Regions from separate parts of the Sanguibacter sp. TS_SC_8 genome, predicted to be linked through region 1. Evidence: riboswitches for the same ligand, from Rfam matches in the RefSeq annotation. Region 1 holds a riboswitch; each other region holds the start of a gene.
The links. A riboswitch is a leader RNA that binds a small molecule or an ion and turns the genes downstream of it on or off. The one in region 1 is predicted to bind thiamine pyrophosphate.
Positions count from the first base shown of each region.

Region 2: another riboswitch for thiamine pyrophosphate. It lies ahead of ACWA15_RS01440 (thiamine ABC transporter substrate-binding protein); the one in region 1 lies ahead of thiC (phosphomethylpyrimidine synthase ThiC).
Region 3: another riboswitch for thiamine pyrophosphate. It lies ahead of thiO (glycine oxidase ThiO); the one in region 1 lies ahead of thiC (phosphomethylpyrimidine synthase ThiC).

Region 1 covers NZ_CM143955.1:3,866,812-3,872,468, forward strand. The annotation lists gene ACWA15_RS17420 (septum formation family protein) at 1-682, shown strand, start outside; gene thiC (phosphomethylpyrimidine synthase ThiC) at 672-2,345, opposite strand; TPP riboswitch at 2,335-2,447, opposite strand; gene clpB (ATP-dependent chaperone ClpB) at 2,489-5,119, opposite strand; gene nrdG (anaerobic ribonucleoside-triphosphate reductase activating protein) at 5,282-5,657, opposite strand, start outside.
Region 2 covers NZ_CM143955.1:328,642-334,298, reverse strand. The annotation lists gene ACWA15_RS01455 (DoxX family protein) at 1-372, shown strand, start outside; gene ACWA15_RS01450 (ABC transporter ATP-binding protein) at 448-1,683, opposite strand; gene ACWA15_RS01445 (ABC transporter permease) at 1,683-3,302, opposite strand; gene ACWA15_RS01440 (thiamine ABC transporter substrate-binding protein) at 3,600-4,685, opposite strand; TPP riboswitch at 4,737-4,841, opposite strand; gene ACWA15_RS01435 (DUF4235 domain-containing protein) at 4,937-5,200, shown strand; gene ACWA15_RS01430 (YbaB/EbfC family nucleoid-associated protein) at 5,370-5,657, shown strand, end outside.
Region 3 covers NZ_CM143955.1:1,032,657-1,038,313, forward strand. The annotation lists gene moeB (molybdopterin-synthase adenylyltransferase MoeB) at 1-749, shown strand, start outside; gene ACWA15_RS04590 (thiazole synthase) at 754-1,554, opposite strand; gene thiS (sulfur carrier protein ThiS) at 1,551-1,748, opposite strand; gene thiO (glycine oxidase ThiO) at 1,832-3,103, opposite strand; TPP riboswitch at 3,097-3,202, opposite strand; gene thiE (thiamine phosphate synthase) at 3,220-3,987, shown strand; gene guaA (glutamine-hydrolyzing GMP synthase) at 4,022-5,602, shown strand.

The sequences.
Region 1 (5,657 bases):
TGGTCAGTACCCCCAGCAGGGCCAGCCCGGTCAGTACCCCCAGCAGGCCCAGCCCGGTCAGTACGCCCCCCAGGGCCAGCCCGGTCAGTACCCCCAGCAAGCCCAGCCGGGTCAGTACGCCCCCCAGGGCCAGCCGGGCCAGTACGCCCAGCCGGGCCAGTACCCCCCGCAGGGCCAGTGGGGCGCGCAGCCTCCCGCGGGCGGCTCGGGGAACAAGACCGTGATCATCATCGTCTCCGTGATCGGCGCACTCGTGCTCCTCGGAGCCGCCGTCGGAGTCTTCTTCCTGCTGTCGTCTTCAGACGTGGAGTCGCTGCCCAAGGACGTCGACGCCCAGACCACCGCGCACGCGCGTGAGCTCACCGTGGGCAACTGCCTGCTGTCCCTGCCCACCGACGACGCGGTGACCGACGTGACCGTCGTGCCGTGCGACGACGCTCACGACGCCCAGGTGGTCGCAGCGAAGACGTTCTCCGGCGAGAGGTACCCCGGAACCGCCAAGACCATCGAGGAGACCACCGGGATCTGCCCCGGGAAGTCGATCACCTCCGACACGGTGCCGGAGACTCTCGAGTTCCTCGTATGGACCCCGAGCGAGGACTCCTGGAGCGAAGGCGACCGCAAGGGCCTGTGCATCGCCTCGAGCCCCGACGAGGAGCTCACGGACAGCCTCATCCGCTGATGTGACCGGGCCCGGGAGCAAGCGGCAGGTACACCTTGCTCCCGCGGTCCGCGAACTCCTTCGACTTCTCCGCCATGCCGGCCTCGATCGCCTCGACGGTCGTCAGCCCCTGCGCCGCCGCGTACTCGCGCACGTCGGCGGAGATCCGCATGGAGCAGAACTTCGGCCCGCACATCGAGCAGAAGTGCGCGGTCTTGGCCGGCTCGGCGGGCAGCGTCTCGTCGTGGAAGGCCCGGGCCGTGTCGGGGTCGAGGGACAGCGCGAACTGGTCGTTCCACCGGAACTCGAAGCGAGCCTTCGACAGGGCGTCGTCGCGCTCCTGCGCCCGGTGGTGCCCCTTGGCCAGGTCCGCGCTGTGGGCGGCGATCTTGTAGGTGATGACGCCGGTCTTGACGTCGTCGCGGTCCGGCAGCCCCAGGTGCTCCTTGGGAGTGACGTAGCAGAGCATCGCGGTGCCGGCCTGGGCGATGATCGCCGCCCCGATCGCCGAGGTGATGTGGTCGTAGGCGGGTGCGATGTCGGTGGCCAGCGGGCCCAGGGTGTAGAACGGCGCCTCCTCGCACAGCTCTTCCTCGAGGCGGACGTTCTCGACGATCTTGTGCATGGGCACGTGCCCGGGACCTTCGATCATCACCTGCACGCCGTAGGACTTGGCGACCTTGGTGAGCTCCCCCAGCGTCGCCAGCTCGGCGAACTGGGCGGCGTCGTTGGCGTCGGCGATGGACCCCGGGCGCAGCCCGTCCCCGAGGGAGAAGGTCACGTCATAGCGTCGCAGGATCTCGCACAGCTCGGCGAAGTGGGTGTAGAGGAACGACTCCTCGTGGCGGGCCAGGCACCAGGCAGCCATGATCGCCCCGCCGCGCGAGACGATCCCGGTCACCCGGGCCGCAGTCAGCGGGATGTACCGCAGCAGCACCCCGGCGTGCACCGTCATGTAGTCGACGCCCTGCTCGCACTGCTCGATCACGGTGTCCCGGTACACCTCCCAGGTGAGGAGGGTCGGGTCCCCCTTGACCTTCTCGAGCGCCTGGTAGATCGGGACGGTCCCGACCGGGATCGGGGAGTTCCGCAGGATCCACTCCCGGGTCTCGTGGATGTCCTTCCCGGTGGACAGGTCCATCAAGGTGTCAGCTCCCCAGCGGGCCGCCCAGACCATCTTCTCCACCTCCTCCTCGATCGAGGAGGTCACCGCGGAGTTGCCGATGTTGGCGTTGATCTTCACCCCGAAGGCCTTGCCGATGATCATCGGCTCGGACTCGGGGTGGTTGCGGTTGGCGGGGATCACCGCCCGTCCGCGGGCCACCTCGTCGAGCACGAGCTCCACCGGGACCCCTTCGCGGGCTGCGACGAAGCGCATCTCGTCGGTGACCACGCCGGCCCGCGCCCAGGCCAGCTGGGTGGCGGCGCCCTGGACCGGGTCCGGGCGTCGCCAGCTGCTGCGCACCGGCGCCAGACCGGCGGCCACGTCGATGGGCAGCGCACCGGGAGCGGAGTCGGTGTAGGGCCCGGAGGTGTCGTAGAGGTCGAGGTGCTCGCCGTTGGTGAGGTGCACCCGGCGGCCGGGGACCCGGAGCCCGGGAGCCCCGGCGACCGGGGTGTAGATCTTCGTGGACCCGGTGATGGGTCCGGTCGTCACTGATCTGCGCACAGCACTGCTGCTCATCGAGCGTCTCCCTACGTCGGCATGATCCGAACAGGTTCAAACGGTCGGCGGCGCGTGAGCCGCCCTCTCAGTTCGCTGCTGCGAACTCCCGTGGGTATGTGGTTGTGCAGGCACAGTACCTCACACCACCACACGTCGAAGAGTCAGCCACGGACCTCCAGCACAAGACCTTGACCTGCGTCTACGCCGTCGGCTCCGTCCACCGGGCGGTCGACCACGACGTGGTCGCCGTCGGCGATCTCTCCCGCGAGGATCTTGCGGGCGAGCCGGTCCCCGATCTCGCGCTGGACCAGGCGGCGCAGCGGGCGCGCCCCGTACGCCGGGTCGAAGCCCTCGATCGCCAGCCACTCCCGGGCTGCGTCGGTGACCTCGAGCTCGAGCCGGCGGTCGGTCAGCCGGCGCCCGAGCTCGGTCACCTGGATGTCGACGATGTAGCCGAGCTCGTCCAGGTCGAGGGGGTCGAAGAGGACCACGTCGTCGAGCCGGTTGAGGAACTCCGGCTTGAACGCCTCCCGCACCGCCTGCATGACCGAGGCGCGCTTGGCGCCCGCGTCGAGCAGCGGGTCGACGAGGTACTGGGAGCCAAGGTTGGAGGTCAGCACGAGGATGACGTTGCGGAAGTCGACCGTGCGGCCCTGGCCGTCGGTGAGGCGGCCGTCGTCGAGCACCTGGAGCAGGATGTCGAAGACCTCCGGGTGGGCCTTCTCCACCTCGTCGAAGAGCACGACGGAGTAGGGGCGACGTCGCACCGCCTCGGTGAGCTGGCCGCCCTCCTCGTAGCCGACGTAGCCCGGGGGCGCCCCGACGAGGCGGGCCACCGAGTGCTTCTCGGAGTACTCGGACATGTCGATGCGCACCATGGCGCGCTCGTCGTCGAACAGGAAGTCCGCGAGCGCCTTGGCCAGCTCGGTCTTGCCGACGCCGGTGGGGCCCAGGAAGAGGAAGGAGCCGGTGGGCCGGTTGGGGTCGGAGACCCCGGCCCGCGCCCGGCGGACGGCGTCGGCCACGGTCGCCACGGCGGCCTTCTGCCCGATCAGCCGCTCGCCGATGACCTTCTCCATGGACAGCAGCTTCTCGCTCTCGCCCTGGAGCATCCGCCCGGCCGGGATCCCGGTCCAGGCGGAGACGACCTCGGCGATCTCGTCGGCGTCGACCTTGTCGCCCACCAGCGGGGCGGGACGGTCGGCGGAGCTCTCGGTGCTCTCGGAGATCTCGGCACGCTCGGCGTCGGCCAGCTCGCGCTCCAGGGCCGGGATCTCCCCGTACCGGATGCGCGACGCCGTCTCCAGGTCCGCGTCCCGCTCGGCGCGTGCGGCGCGGGTGTCGAGGTCGGCGAGCTTCTCGCGCAGCTCTCCCACCCGGTTGAAGCCGCCCTTCTCGGCGGCCCAGCGGGCGTTGAGCGCGACGAGCTCCTCCTTGCGGTCGGCGAGGTTGGCCCTCAGCGCGCCCAGGCGCGCGCGGGAGGCCTCGTCGTCGGACTTCTCCAGCGCGAGCTCCTCCATCTCCAGGCGCGTCACGGCGCGCTGGAGCACGTCGATCTCGACCGGGGAGGAGTCCATCTCCATCCGCAGCCGTGAGGCCGCCTCGTCGACGAGGTCGATCGCCTTGTCGGGGAGCTTGCGGCCGGTGATGTAGCGGTCGGAGAGGGAGGCGGCCGCGACGAGCGCGGCGTCGGAGATGGTCACCCGGTGGTGCGCCTCGTAGCGGGACTTCAGCCCGCGCAGGATCGCGACCGTGTCTTCCACGGACGGTTCGCCCACAAATACCTGCTGGAACCGGCGCTCGAGCGCGGGGTCCTTCTCGATGTGCTGGCGGTACTCGTCGAGCGTGGTCGCGCCGACCAGGCGCAGCTCGCCGCGGGCGAGCATGGGCTTGAGCATGTTGCCCGCGTCCATCGCGCCCTCGCCGCCCGCGCCGGCGCCGACGACCGTGTGCAGTTCGTCGATGAACGTGACGATCTCGCCGTCGGACCCCTTGATCTCCTCCAGGACCGCCTTGAGGCGTTCCTCGAACTCCCCGCGGTACTTCGCGCCGGCGACCATGGCCGCCAGGTCGAGGGAGATGAGGCGCTTGCCCTTGAGGGAGTCGGGGACGTCGCCGGCGACGATCCGCTGGGCGAGTCCCTCCACGACGGCGGTCTTGCCGACACCGGGGTCACCGATGAGCACGGGGTTGTTCTTGGTCCGGCGGCTGAGCACCTGGACCACCCGGCGGATCTCGGAGTCACGCCCGATGACCGGGTCGAGCTTGCCCTCGCGGGCTGCCTCGGTGAGGTCGACGCCGTACTTGCCCAGCGCCTCGTAGGTGCCTTCCGGGTTGGCGCTGGTCACCCGCTTGCCTCCGCGCACGACGGGGACCGCGGCGGCGAGCTTGTCGCGGGTCGCGCCGGCGCTCTTGAGGAGGTCGGCGGCCGGGGACGGCGCGGCGGCGAGGCCGAGCAGCAGGTGTTCGGTCGAGATGTAGTCGTCCTCGAGGTCGGCCTGCTCCTTGCGGGCGCGCTGCAGCACCGCGGACATCGCCGAGGAGAGCGTGGGCTGCGCGACGGCGGAGCCGGAGACCGTGGGCAGCGCCACGAGGGCGCGGCGCGTCGCGGCGCCGACGGCCTGGGCGTCGACCCCGGCCTCCTTGAGCAGCCCGGGCGTGGTGCCGGACTGCTGGAGCAGCAGCGCGTCGAGCAGGTGGACCGGCTCCACCTGGGGGTTGCCTGCGGCGGTCGCGCTCTGGATGGCCCCGGCGAGCGCTTCCTGGGCGAGAGTGGTGAGGTTGAGATCCATGGGTCCTCCGTCTGACGTGCGAGCCGATGTCTGGCTGATGTCGAGCTGATCTACTGTCGCCAACATCCTCAAACTTGAGCGTATTCCACTCAACTCTGTCTCGCCACCGTACTTCCTACCCAAGGCTCCCCTCCCAGGGCGGCCCGCAGACCCGCCCGGCACCTAGATCAGGGCGCGCCTCTCGATCTGCTCGTAGGTCCGCTCGGCGTCCAGGCTCTTCGCCCACCCGACCGCCGCGCCCGCGCTCAACGAGCGCTGGACGTCGAGCACCCGCTGGTTGCGGCTGCCCCGGAACTGCAGGCTGAGGTCGCGCTGGGACAGCTCGAACCGGCCGTCCACGAGGACGTCGACCTGGTTGAGCAGGGTGAGCTTGTCAGGGCTCTCGAGCAGGAGCTCCTCGAAGGTGTACCCGGTCCAGGACCACACGTCCTTGGTGTCGCCGAGCTCGGCTCGGACCCGCGTGACGAGCGCGAGGCACACCTCGGTGTTGAGGAACGGCTCCCCCCCGAGCAGCGTGAGCCCCTGGACGTAGTCCTTG
Region 2 (5,657 bases), 570 kb from region 1:
GCCTTCCTCGTCTTCGCCGGGATCACCCACCTGACGGTCGCCCGCACGGAGTTCCTGGCTCAGGTGCCCCGTTGGGTCCCGATCAACGCGGACACCGTGGTCCTCGTCTCGGGGGTCATGGAGATCTCCCTCGGTGGTGCGCTGCTCGTGCTCCCGGGGCGGCGGGTCCAGGTCGGTTGGCTCGTCGCGGCGTTCTTCGTGGCGATCTTCCCCGGCAACATCTCCCAGCTCGTGACACACACCGACGCCTTCGGCCTCGACTCCGACCGGGCGCGCGCCGTCCGGCTGCTCTTCCAGCCGCTGCTCGTGGTGTGGGCCCTCTGGTCGACCGGCGCCTGGGCCGCCCACAAGGCCCACCAGACGCGCCCCTAGCACCCACCCCCATCCCCCCGCTGAGTGCTGGGTCTTACGGCGACACGCCGGGCGTGTCGCCGTATCTTCCAGCACTCAGCGGGCTGGGGCGGCGGGATGGGCGGGGACGAAGACCGGCGTCTGCTCGGCGACGGCCAGCCTCACCGGGGTTCCCGGCGTCCACGGGGCCGGGGCGTGGGCGACCGCGACGCAGCGCTGGACGCCGTCGCCCAGGTCGGCGTCGACGACCACCTCGGTGTACCCGCGGCGGAAGGCCGAGCTCACCACGACCCCGGTGAAGTCGCGGACGGGCGCCGCATCGTCCGCTCCGGCAGGTATCGAATCCGCCCCGGCGCTCCTGCCCGACGGCGCACTCTCGCCTCCCGCGCCGGCGTCGCCGCCCGCCTCGTCGACCGACGCGACCAGCCCCTGCGGCCCGATGGCGAGCCACCCGCCGTCGGCCGGGATGAACGCCTGGTACCCGAGGAACTCCGCGACCTCACGGCTCGCCGGGGCGGCCCACAGCCGGGACGGTTCGTCGACCTGCAGCAGCCGCCCCCCAGACATGACGGCGACCCGGTCGGCGACCGTGAACGCCTCGTCGTGGTCGTGCGTGACGAACAGCGCCGTCGTCCCGGTGGCGACGAGCGCGGCGCGCAGGTCACCCGCAAGGCGCTCGCGCAGCGCACGGTCGAGGGCCGAGAGCGGCTCGTCGAGGAGCAGCAGCTGCGGCTGCGGGGCCAGCGCCCGCGCGAGCGCGACCCGTTGCCGCTCCCCACCCGACATGGTCGCTACCGACCGGTCCTCGCTCCCCGGGAGCCCGACGACGTCGAGCAGCTCGGCCACGCGGGCGCGCCGGGCTGCCTTGGGCACGCCGTGCATACGCAGCCCGTACTCGACGTTGCCGGCGACGTTGCGGTGGGCGAAGAGCTGACCGTCCTGGAACATCAGGCCGAAGCCGCGCAGGTGCACCGGCACGTGCCCGACGTCGGCGCCGTCCCACAGCACCCGCCCGCCGGCCACCGGCTCGAGGCCGGCGACGGCGCGCAGCAGACTCGACTTGCCGCACCCGGACGGCCCGAGCAGCGCCACGACCTCCCCGGGCGCGATGGTGAGGGTGACGTGGTCGACCGCTGTCACGGCCCCGGCCGACTCGCGGCGGCGGGTCTGCGTGGCCGGGTAGGTCACCACGACGTCGTCGATCCGCAGCCCGGCGACACGTTCTTGCCCGCGGTCCTGCCCAGCCGCCGCGTCCTGCGCGGGGCGGGCACCGGCGTCGGGCAGCGAGGAGCCTGCGCCGGGAACTGCGGCGACGTGATCGATGGCAACCATCAGAACTCTCCTGTTCGTTCTCCGCGCAGCCGCTCCGCGAGGAGCATGACGGTCGCGGTGATGAGGGCGAGGACGACCGAGGCCGCGAGCGCCATGCCGTAGTTCTCGGCGCCCGGACGGCCGATGAGGCGGAAGATGACGATCGGCAGGGTCGCGGTCTCGGGGCGGGCGAGGAAGGACGTCGCGCCGAACTCCCCGAGGGAGACGGCGAAGGCGAAGCCGATGGCCAGGCCGAGGGAGCGGGCGGCGATCGGCCAGTCGACCGTGGCGAGCACCTTCCTGGGCGGCGCGCCGAGGGTGGCGGCGGCCTCGCGCTGGCGCGGGTCGATGGCGCGCAGCACCGGCAGCACCGTGCGGACCACGAGCGGCGTCGCGACAACCGCCTGCGCGATCGGCACGAGCAGCCCGGAGGTGCGCAGGTCGATGTCCAGCCCGAGCGGCTTGTCCAAGGTGATGAGGAAGCCGAACCCGACGGTCACCGCGGACACCCCGAGCGGCAGCATGAAGACGGAGTCCATGGCCGAGATCGCGCGGCGGGCGCGCGGTGCGCGCGGGCGCCGGCTCACCACGAGCGCGACGAGGCCGCCGACGACGAGCGCGATCGCGGTCGCCCCGGCCGCGGTCCGCAGCGACGTGGCCGCCGCTTCCCACACGGTCACGGTGAGCGCGTTCCGGCCTCCGGTGGTCCCGAGCGCCGCGTAGTTCCCCAGCCCCCAGCCCGACGGCGTGCGCAGCGACTTCGCGACGAGGTTGGCCAGCGGCCAGACGAGCAGCACCCCCACCACGACGACGGTCACCGCGGTCGGCAGCGCGTCGGCGCCGAGGCGACCACGGGGTCCGCGCAGCCGCAGCGGGTGGGTGGACCGGGTGGTCGCGGAGAGGTTGAGCGCGTGCTCGCGGCGCGAGCGCGCCCGGGAGGCCACCCACAGTGCGATCGAGACGATGACGAGCTGGGCGACGGAGAGCACCGCGGCGGTGCGCAGGTCGAGGAACTGCACGGTCTGCATCCAGATCTCGGTCTCGATCGTCCCGTACCGCTGCCCGCCCAGGACGAGGACCACCCCGAAGGCCGTCGCACAGAAGAGGAACACCACGGCCGCGGCGGAGGCGATCGCCGGGGCGAGCGCCGGCAGGGTCACCGTCCGGAACGCCCGGGCCGGTGAGGCACCGAGCGCCCGGGCGGCCTGCTCGGCCCGCGGGTCCAGGTGCTCCCACAGCCCCCCGACCGTGCGCACCACGACGGAGTAGTTGAAGAAGACGAGCGCCGCGATGATCGCCGCGAACGTCCCGTCCCACCCGAGCCACCCCAGCGGCCCCGACTCGCTCAGCAGCGCCCGAAACGCCACCCCCACGACCACGGTCGGCAGCACGAACGGCACCGTCACCAGCGCCCGAACCACCCCCTGCCCCCGGAACGAGCACCGGTACAGCACATAGGCCCCCGGCACCCCCAACCCCACAGACAGCACCGTCCCCAGCACCCCCTGCCCCACCGTCAACCCCACGATCCGCCACGTCCGCCGCTCCGAGAACACCTCAGCAAACCCGCTCAGATCGAGCGTCCCGTCCACCCAGAACCCGCGCCCCACCAGCGAAGACACCGGCCACACGAAGAACATCGCGAGGAAGGCGACCGGCACCGCAACGGCAACCGCCCAGGCAACGACCCGCCCCCAGGTACGCGATGGCGAAGCCGAGCCCGTACGCGACGGCGAAGCCGAGCCCCCCGTAAGCGATGCCGCAGGCGAGCCCACCCCAGCCCACTCCCCACTCCCCCGAGGTGAGCCTTCTACGAAGGGAGGAGGCGGGGCGCCCGTCCCGGTGTGGTGGGCGTCAAGGCGCGACGAAGGAGCGCCCGGGCAGGACGGGCGCCCCGCCTCCTCCCGCCCGACCCCAACCACAGGCAAACCCACAAGCTACCCAATCACCGAAGCAGTCCAGTCCTTGATCCACGAGTCCCGGTTCTCAGAGATCAAGGCAGCATCCACCGCAATAGGCGCCTCAGGCACCGGCGCGAACGAAGCCCACTCAGCCGGCACCGCCACATCCGGGTTCACCGGGTACATGTACATCGCCCCCGGCACCTCAGCCTGGAACGTCTCCCCCAGCAGGAAGTCGATGAACTCCTGCGCACCGTCCGGGTTCGACCCGTTGGCCAGCACCCCCGCGTACTCCACCTGCCGGAAGCACGTCCCCAGCAGCGCCGCCGTCGTGGTGGAGGCCCCGTCCTCGCTCACCGTGAACGCCGGGGAGGAGGCGTAGGACAGCACGATCGGTCGGGCGCCCTCCCCTCCGCCACCGGTGAAGTCGGTGTAGTACGCGTCCTCCCAGCCTTCGACGACCTTGAGGCCGTTGTCGGTGAGCTGGGTCCAGTAATCGAGGTACCCGTCTTCGCCGAACTCCCCGATGGTGGCGAAGAGGAAGGACAGCCCCGGGCTCGAGGTGGCCGGGTTGGTCACGACCGTGAGGTCCTTGTAGGCCGGCGTCGTGAGGTCTGCCAGGGTCGCGGGCACGGTCACGCCGTTGTCGGCGAACCATGCGGTGTCGATGTTCAGGCAGACGTCGCCGTAGTCGATCGGGGTGAGTGACCCTTCGTCGACGAGGAGGTCGCTCGCGGAGTCGGGCAGCGCCGGGGAGGTGTAGGGCGTGAAGACACCTGCGTCGACGGCGCGGGAGGCGAAGGAGTTGTCGATCCCGAAGGCGACGTCTCCGAGCGGTGCGTCGGTCGTGAGCACGAGCTTGTTGGCGAGCGCCCCGCCGTCCCCGGTCGTGATGAGGTTGAGGGTGAGCCCGCTCTCCTGCTCGAAGGCCGCCTTGGCCTCGTCGCTGATGGAGAAGGAGTCGTGGACGACGACGTCGAGCGTCGTGGGCGCCCCGTCCGACCCGTCCGCTTTGGCCGCGTCGGGGTCTTCGGCGCAGGCGCCGAGGGTGAGAGCCAGCCCGCCCGCGAGGGCGGTGGCGGTGAGACGGGTGAAACGGCGTCGTGCATGGATGGTGTTCATCGTGCTGCGTCCTCCTGGACTGTTCGCCACAGAAGGGGTACCACGCTGGGCGTGGCGAGATTCCCGACTCCCTACACCGGTGCTAACCGGATCAGGTTCGAGGGTCTGCGGTAGTCCGCACTCTCAGCGCTGAATCGCGCTCCCCTGTCGTTCTCGACGAGTTTACCTCCGCTGGGTGGTGTGCGGGGCCGCGCTGTGCCGACTAGCGTTAGGTGATCAGGGAAGACAGTGATCAAACCTTCGGAGGAACCGTGGCACAGGACCAGTCGATGTCCGTCAAGTTCGCAGCGCTCGTCGTGTCGGTCGGCGCCGGGTGGCTGGCTCAGAGGGCCGTCACAGCCCTGTGGACCAAGGCCACCGGACACAACCCGGCATCCGTGGACGACGACGACGCCACGATGGTCAGCATCGTCACCTTCGCCGCAGTCACCGGCGCGACGGCGGCCCTCACCCGGGTCCTCGCCGCGCGCGGGACCGCGCGGGTCGCGAACCGGATGGCTGACCGCAAGGCCTGACCGCCCGCGCCACCAGAGCGCCCCCACCGGACCGCCGCAGCGCGGGTCTGGTGGGGGCGCTCTCCGCTGCGCACCACGTCCCACCTCGCGGGGGACTTCTCCCCATCTTTTTCCCGGCCGACATTGGGTACTCTCTGGTGCGGAATTCATGCAGGCGGAGGGTGGGGGCGTGACCGAGGAAGATCTCGCGGACCAGGTCCAGGACGCTCTGGCGACCGCCCACCGGCACGCCGCACGGGCGCGCCGCGCGGCCGTGGAGATCGCCGAGCTGCGCGGGTCGGGGCATTCTCGCGGGGGCGAGGTCACCGCGCTCGTGGACCACCGCGGGCTGGTCCAGGACGTGACGCTCAGCGCTGCGGCGATGCGGTTGGACGCCTCGGGGCTCCGCGCTGCCGTGCTCGCGAGCATCGCTGACGCGGGCGCACACCTGCGGGTCCAGGCCGCCGAGGCGACCGAG
Region 3 (5,657 bases), 1.3 Mb from region 1:
ACAACTTCCCCACCCGCTACCTCGTCAACGACGCCTGCGAGATCCTCGGCATCCCCTGCGTGTGGGGTGCGATCTTGACCTTCCACGGCCAGGTCAGCGTGTTCTGGGCGGCGCCGCCGCCCGGGGTCGAGGCCGTCACCTACCGCGACATCTTCCCGGAGCCGCCGGCCGCGGGGACCGTCCCGAGCTGCGCCGAGGGCGGGGTGCTCGGCGCGCTGTGCGCGACGGTCGGGTCGGTCATGGTCAACGAGGCGATCAAGCTCATCACCGGCGCCGGTCGGAGCCTGCTGGGGCGCCTCGCGCTCTACGACGCCCTCGAGGTGAGCTGGCGCGAGCTGTCGGTCGGGGCGGACCCGAGCCGGGTCCCGGTGACTCAGCTCGTCGACACCGAGGTCGCGTGCGCGCTGCCGGCTCCCGACGGCGCAGCGGCAGAGATCTCCGCACGCGACCTCGCCGCCCTGCTCGCTGCCGGGTCCGACGTCCACGTCCTCGACGTCCGGGAGACTTACGAGCGTGACATCGTCACGATCGACGGCTCGGTGCACATCCCGATGGACCAGCTGCTGGCCGACGGCGGCCTCGCCGCTGTGCCGACCGACCGCCTGGTCGTCGTGCACTGCAAGGTGGGCGGGCGCTCGCAGGTCGTCGTCGACGCGGCCCGCCGCGCGGGGCTGGCCAACGTCGTGAACCTCACCGGCGGTGTGCTCGCCTGGGTCCACGACGTCGACCCGAGCCTGCCGCTCTACTGACCTCCTACACCGCCAGGTCCAGCAGCCCCGTCGTCGGCGAGGACGCGAGGGCCTGCTCGCGGCGGGGGATCCGGCCGGCGGTCGCCGCGAGGTACCCGGCCTCGACCGCGAGCCGCATGGCGTGGGCCATCCGGACAGGGTCGACGGCCCGGGTGACCGCGGAGGCGAGCAGCACTCCCGCGCAGCCGAGCTCCATCGCCTGCGCGGCGTCGGCGGCGCCACCCACCCCGGCGTCGAGGATGACCGGGACCGGGGACCAGTCCGCGATCGCGGCGATGTTGCGGGGGTTGAGGATGCCGAGACCGGACCCGATCGGGGAGCCGAGCGGCATGACCGCCGCGCACCCGACGTCGTGCAGCTTGCGGGCCAGGATCGGGTCGTCGCTCGTGTACGGCAGGACCGTGAAGCCGGCGCGGACGAGGGTGGCCGCGGCGGCGACGAGCTCGATCGGGTCGGGCAGCAGGGTGACGTCGTCGGCGAGCACCTCGAGCTTGATCCAGTCCGTGCCGCAGGCCTCACGGGCGAGCTCTGCGGTGAGCACCGCCTCCCGGGCGGTGAAGCAGCCCGCGGTGTTGGGCAGCGCCCGGATGCCGTTGCGGGCGAGCAGGTCCCACACGGTGCCGCCGCTGCCCGGCGCCCCGTCGACGCTCACCCGGCGCAGGGCCACGGTGGTCAGCTCGGTGCCCGAGGCCACGAGGGCTTCCTCCAGGTGCAACAGGTTCGGTGCCCCGCCGGTGCCCATGATGAGCCGGGAACCCAGCTCGACACCCGCGATGATCAGCGGGTCCATCCTCGGAGCGGTCATCCGCCCTGCACCGCCGTGACGATCTCGACCCGGTCCCCGGCGCGCAGCGTGGTGCTGGCCCAGGCCCCGCGCGGGACGACCCGGTCGTTGACGGCGGCAGCCACCCCGATCGGGGCGGATCCGGGTGGCCGCGACGGCGCGAACCGCGCCAGCAGTGCGGAGAGCTGCGCGACGTCGGGCGTGAGCGCACGCACCTCACCGTTCACAGTGATGGAAGCAGTGATGGAAGCGGTGGTCGATGCGGTTGTCGAGAGAGGTGTCACGGTGCCTGTGGTGCTCATCGGGTGGTCTCCGGTCCGAAGCGTCGTGGGTCGGCGGCACCGAGGGCCGCCGTCAGGTCAGGAGCAGCGTGGGGTGCGCCGAGCAGAGGGGCCAGGGCGGCGGCGGTGAGCGGGGTGAGCAGGATCCCGTTGCGGAAGTGCCCGGTCGCGGCGAGCAGACCGGGCACACCGGTCTCCCCGATCAGCGGCAGGTTGTCCGGGGTGCCGGGCCGGCCGCGGTTGGTCACCTCGAGGAAGGACAGCTCGTCGATGCCGGGCACGAGCGCCCGGGCGTCGCGCAGCAGCGCGAAGACACCGCCCGCGCTGGCCAGGTCCTCCGCGGGGCCCTCCTCACTCGTGGCACCGACCACGACGTCCCCGCCGGCCCGGGGCACGATGTAGATCGGCCGCATCTGGACCGTCCCGCGCACCACATGCGCCAGGTCGAATCCGTTGGAGGTGCGCAGCCGGAGGGTCTGGCCGGCCACGTGCCGGACCGGCAGGTGCACCTGCGCCAACGGGGTCACCAGCCTGCCCGACGACGTCCCGGCGGCCAGCGCCACCGTCCCGGCATGGTGCACCCCGCCGTGGGCATCGGTGGCACCGATCACCCGTCCGTCGCCGCCGAGCAGGAGCTCGGCGGCGCTCGACCGCACGAGCCTGACGCGAGGATCGGCGATCAGCACCGCGAGCAGCGCGCGGTGCACGGACCGCGGGTCGACGTGGTGGTCGCCCTCGACCCACAGTGCGCAGGACAGCCGCGGTCCGAGGAACGGTTCACGCTCGCGGGCCTCGGCGACGGTGATCGGCTCCGAGCGCAGACCGAGGCGGGTGTGCAGGGAGTGCAGGCGGTCCAGCTGCGCGGCGTCGGCCTGGTCGTAGCCGACGGTGAGCGTCCCGCTCGTCTCGAAGCCGAGCTCCATGCCGGCGGCGTCGGACAGCTCGGCGGCGAAGGCCGGCCACAGTGCGGCCGAGGCGACGCACAGCGCGGTGAGGGCGTCCTCCCCGAAGGCCGCCTCGGCCACCGGGGCGAGCATGCCGGCCGCGGCGAAGGTCGAGCCCGCGCCGGGGGAGGGGTCGAGGCAGGTGACGCTCAGGCCGGCGCGCAGCGCCTGCCAGGCCAGCGCGGCCCCGATGATCCCGACGCCGATGATGAGGACGTCGCTCGTGGTCAGCGCCGTGGGTGAGGACGAGAACTGGGGCGACGGTGCTGGTGGCGACGGTGCTGGTGGCGACGGTGCTGGTGGCGACTGTGGTGGCGGTGCTGACGCTCCTGTGGGTGCGCGCATGTCACGGTGCTCCCTTCGCTGGAATGACCCAGAGCAGGTTCGACGGTCGGCGTGATGCCCTCTCAGCCCCGCCTGTGCGGGGCTCCCGTGCACGAGCCACAGTACACTCACGGACCATGACATTGACCGTGAATGGTGCCAACGGCCAGCGCCGATCCCGAATGGCGCAGGTGCGGCTGTACCTGTGCACCGATGCTCGCACGGACCGTGGCGGGCCGCGCGACTTCGTCACCTTTCTCCATGCGGCGCTGAGCGGTGGCGTGGACGTCGTGCAGCTGCGGGACCGGACCCTCGACGTCGTCGACGAGCTCGAGTACCTGGCGCTCGCCCGTGCGGTCACCCGCGAGCACGGGGCGCTGCTCGCGGTCAACGACCGGGCTGACCTCGCGCTCGCCGCCGGCGCGGACGTGCTCCACACCGGTCAGCGGGACCTGCCGCCGGCCTTCTCGCGCTCGCTGCTCGGCCCCGAGGTGATCCTGGGCCGCTCGTCGGGGGGTGGTGGGCAGGGCGCTGCGGCGCTCGCCGACCCCGACGTCGACTACGTCTGCGTCGGGCCGGTGTGGGGGACGCCCACCAAGCCGGGGCGGGCGCCGGTCGGGACCGGTGCGGTGCGTGCCATGGCCGACGCCGCGGCGTCGGGCCGTGTCCTGACCGGCAGCGACACCGAAGCCACAGAGGTCGTCGCCCCCTGGTTCGCGATCGGTGGCATCGACCTGGACACGGTGGCCGACGTCGTCGCCGCGGGGGCCGAGCGGGTCGTCGTCGTGCGGGCGATCACGCAGGCGCGGGACCCGGAGGCGGCGGCGCGGGCGCTGCGCGCGGCCCTGGGGCCGCTCGGCGGCGACTCGGCGGTGACTCGGCGGAGACCGGCGGTGAACGGCTGAACGACCAGCCGCGCGGGGCGACTATCCTGGGTCCGTGACGCACACCCCACCCACTTTGCCGCGCCCGGTCCTCGTTGTTGACTTCGGCGCGCAGTACGCGCAACTGATCGCACGCCGAGTCCGCGAGGCGAAGGTCTACTCCGAGATCGTCCCGCACACCTTCTCCGTCGAGCAGATGCTCGCGAAGAACCCGGCGGCGATCATCCTCTCCGGCGGACCGTCCTCGGTCTACGCCCACGGCGCGCCCTTCGTCGACCCCGCCCTCTTCGAGGCCGGGGTGCCGGTCTTCGGCATCTGCTACGGCTTCCAGGCGATGGCCAAGGCCCTCGGCGGGACCGTCGCCCAGACGGGGCTGTCCGAGTACGGCGGCACGTCGGTCGACATCTGCGAGGCCGGTGCCCTGCTGCACGGCTCGCCCGAGCAGCAGACCACGTGGATGAGCCACGGCGACGCCGTGCACTCCGCACCCGAGGGCTTCCAGGTCCTGGCGACCTCGGCTGGCTCTCCGGTCGCGGCCTTCGAGAACACCGAGCGCCGGCTGTACGGCGTGCAGTGGCACCCCGAGGTCCGGCACTCCCCGCTCGGTCAGCAGGCGCTCGAGAACTTCCTCTACGTCGGCGCGGGCCTGGCTCCGGACTGGACGCCGAGCAACCTCATCGCCGACCAGGTCGAGCTCATCCGCGCCCAGGTCGGTGACGCCCGGGTGATCTGCGGGCTGTCCGGCGGGGTCGACTCCTCGGTGGCCGCTGCACTTGTGCAGAAGGCCATCGGTGACCAGCTCACCTGCGTCTTCGTCGACCACGGTCTGCTCCGCGAGGGCGAGGCGACCCAGGTCGAGGAGGACTTCGTCGCGGCGACCGGCGTCCAGCTCAAGGTCGTCGACGCGCGCCAGCGCTTCCTCGACGCGCTCGCCGGGGTGTCCGACCCCGAGACGAAGCGCAAGATCATCGGCCGCGAGTTCATCCGCGTCTTCGAGATCGCCGCCCGTGAGGTCGTCGAGGAAGCCGGCGAGCACGGCGAAGAGGTGAAGTTCCTCGTCCAGGGGACCCTCTACCCCGACGTCGTCGAGTCCGGCGGTGGTGAGGGTGCGGCCAACATCAAGAGCCACCACAACGTCGGTGGGCTCCCCGACGACCTCGCGTTCTCCCTCATCGAGCCGCTGCGCGCACTGTTCAAGGACGAGGTCCGGGCCGTCGGCCTCGAGCTCGGCGTGCCTGAGGTCATCGTGTGGCGTCAGCCGTTCCCGGGCCCCGGGCTCGGTATCCGCATCGTCGGCGAGGTGACCGCCGAACGCCTGGACATCCTGCGCGCAGCGGACCTCATCGCCCGCGACGAGCTCACCAAGGCCGGCCTGGACCGCGAGATCTGGCAGTGCCCCGTGGTGCTGCTCGCCGACGTGCGCTCGGTCGGCGTGCAGGGTGACGGGCGGACCTACGGCCACCCGATCGTGCTGCGTCCCGTCTCCTCCGAGGACGCGATGACCGCGGACTGGACCCGGTTGCCCTACGACGTCCTCGCGACGATCTCCACCCGGATCACCAACGAGGTCAAAGACGTCAACCGCGTCGTCCTCGACGTGACGAGCAAGCCGCCGGGCACGATCGAGTGGGAGTGAGAGCTCACGCTCTCTGATCGACGCCCGACGGCGGGGCAGGTCTGCGGACCTGCCC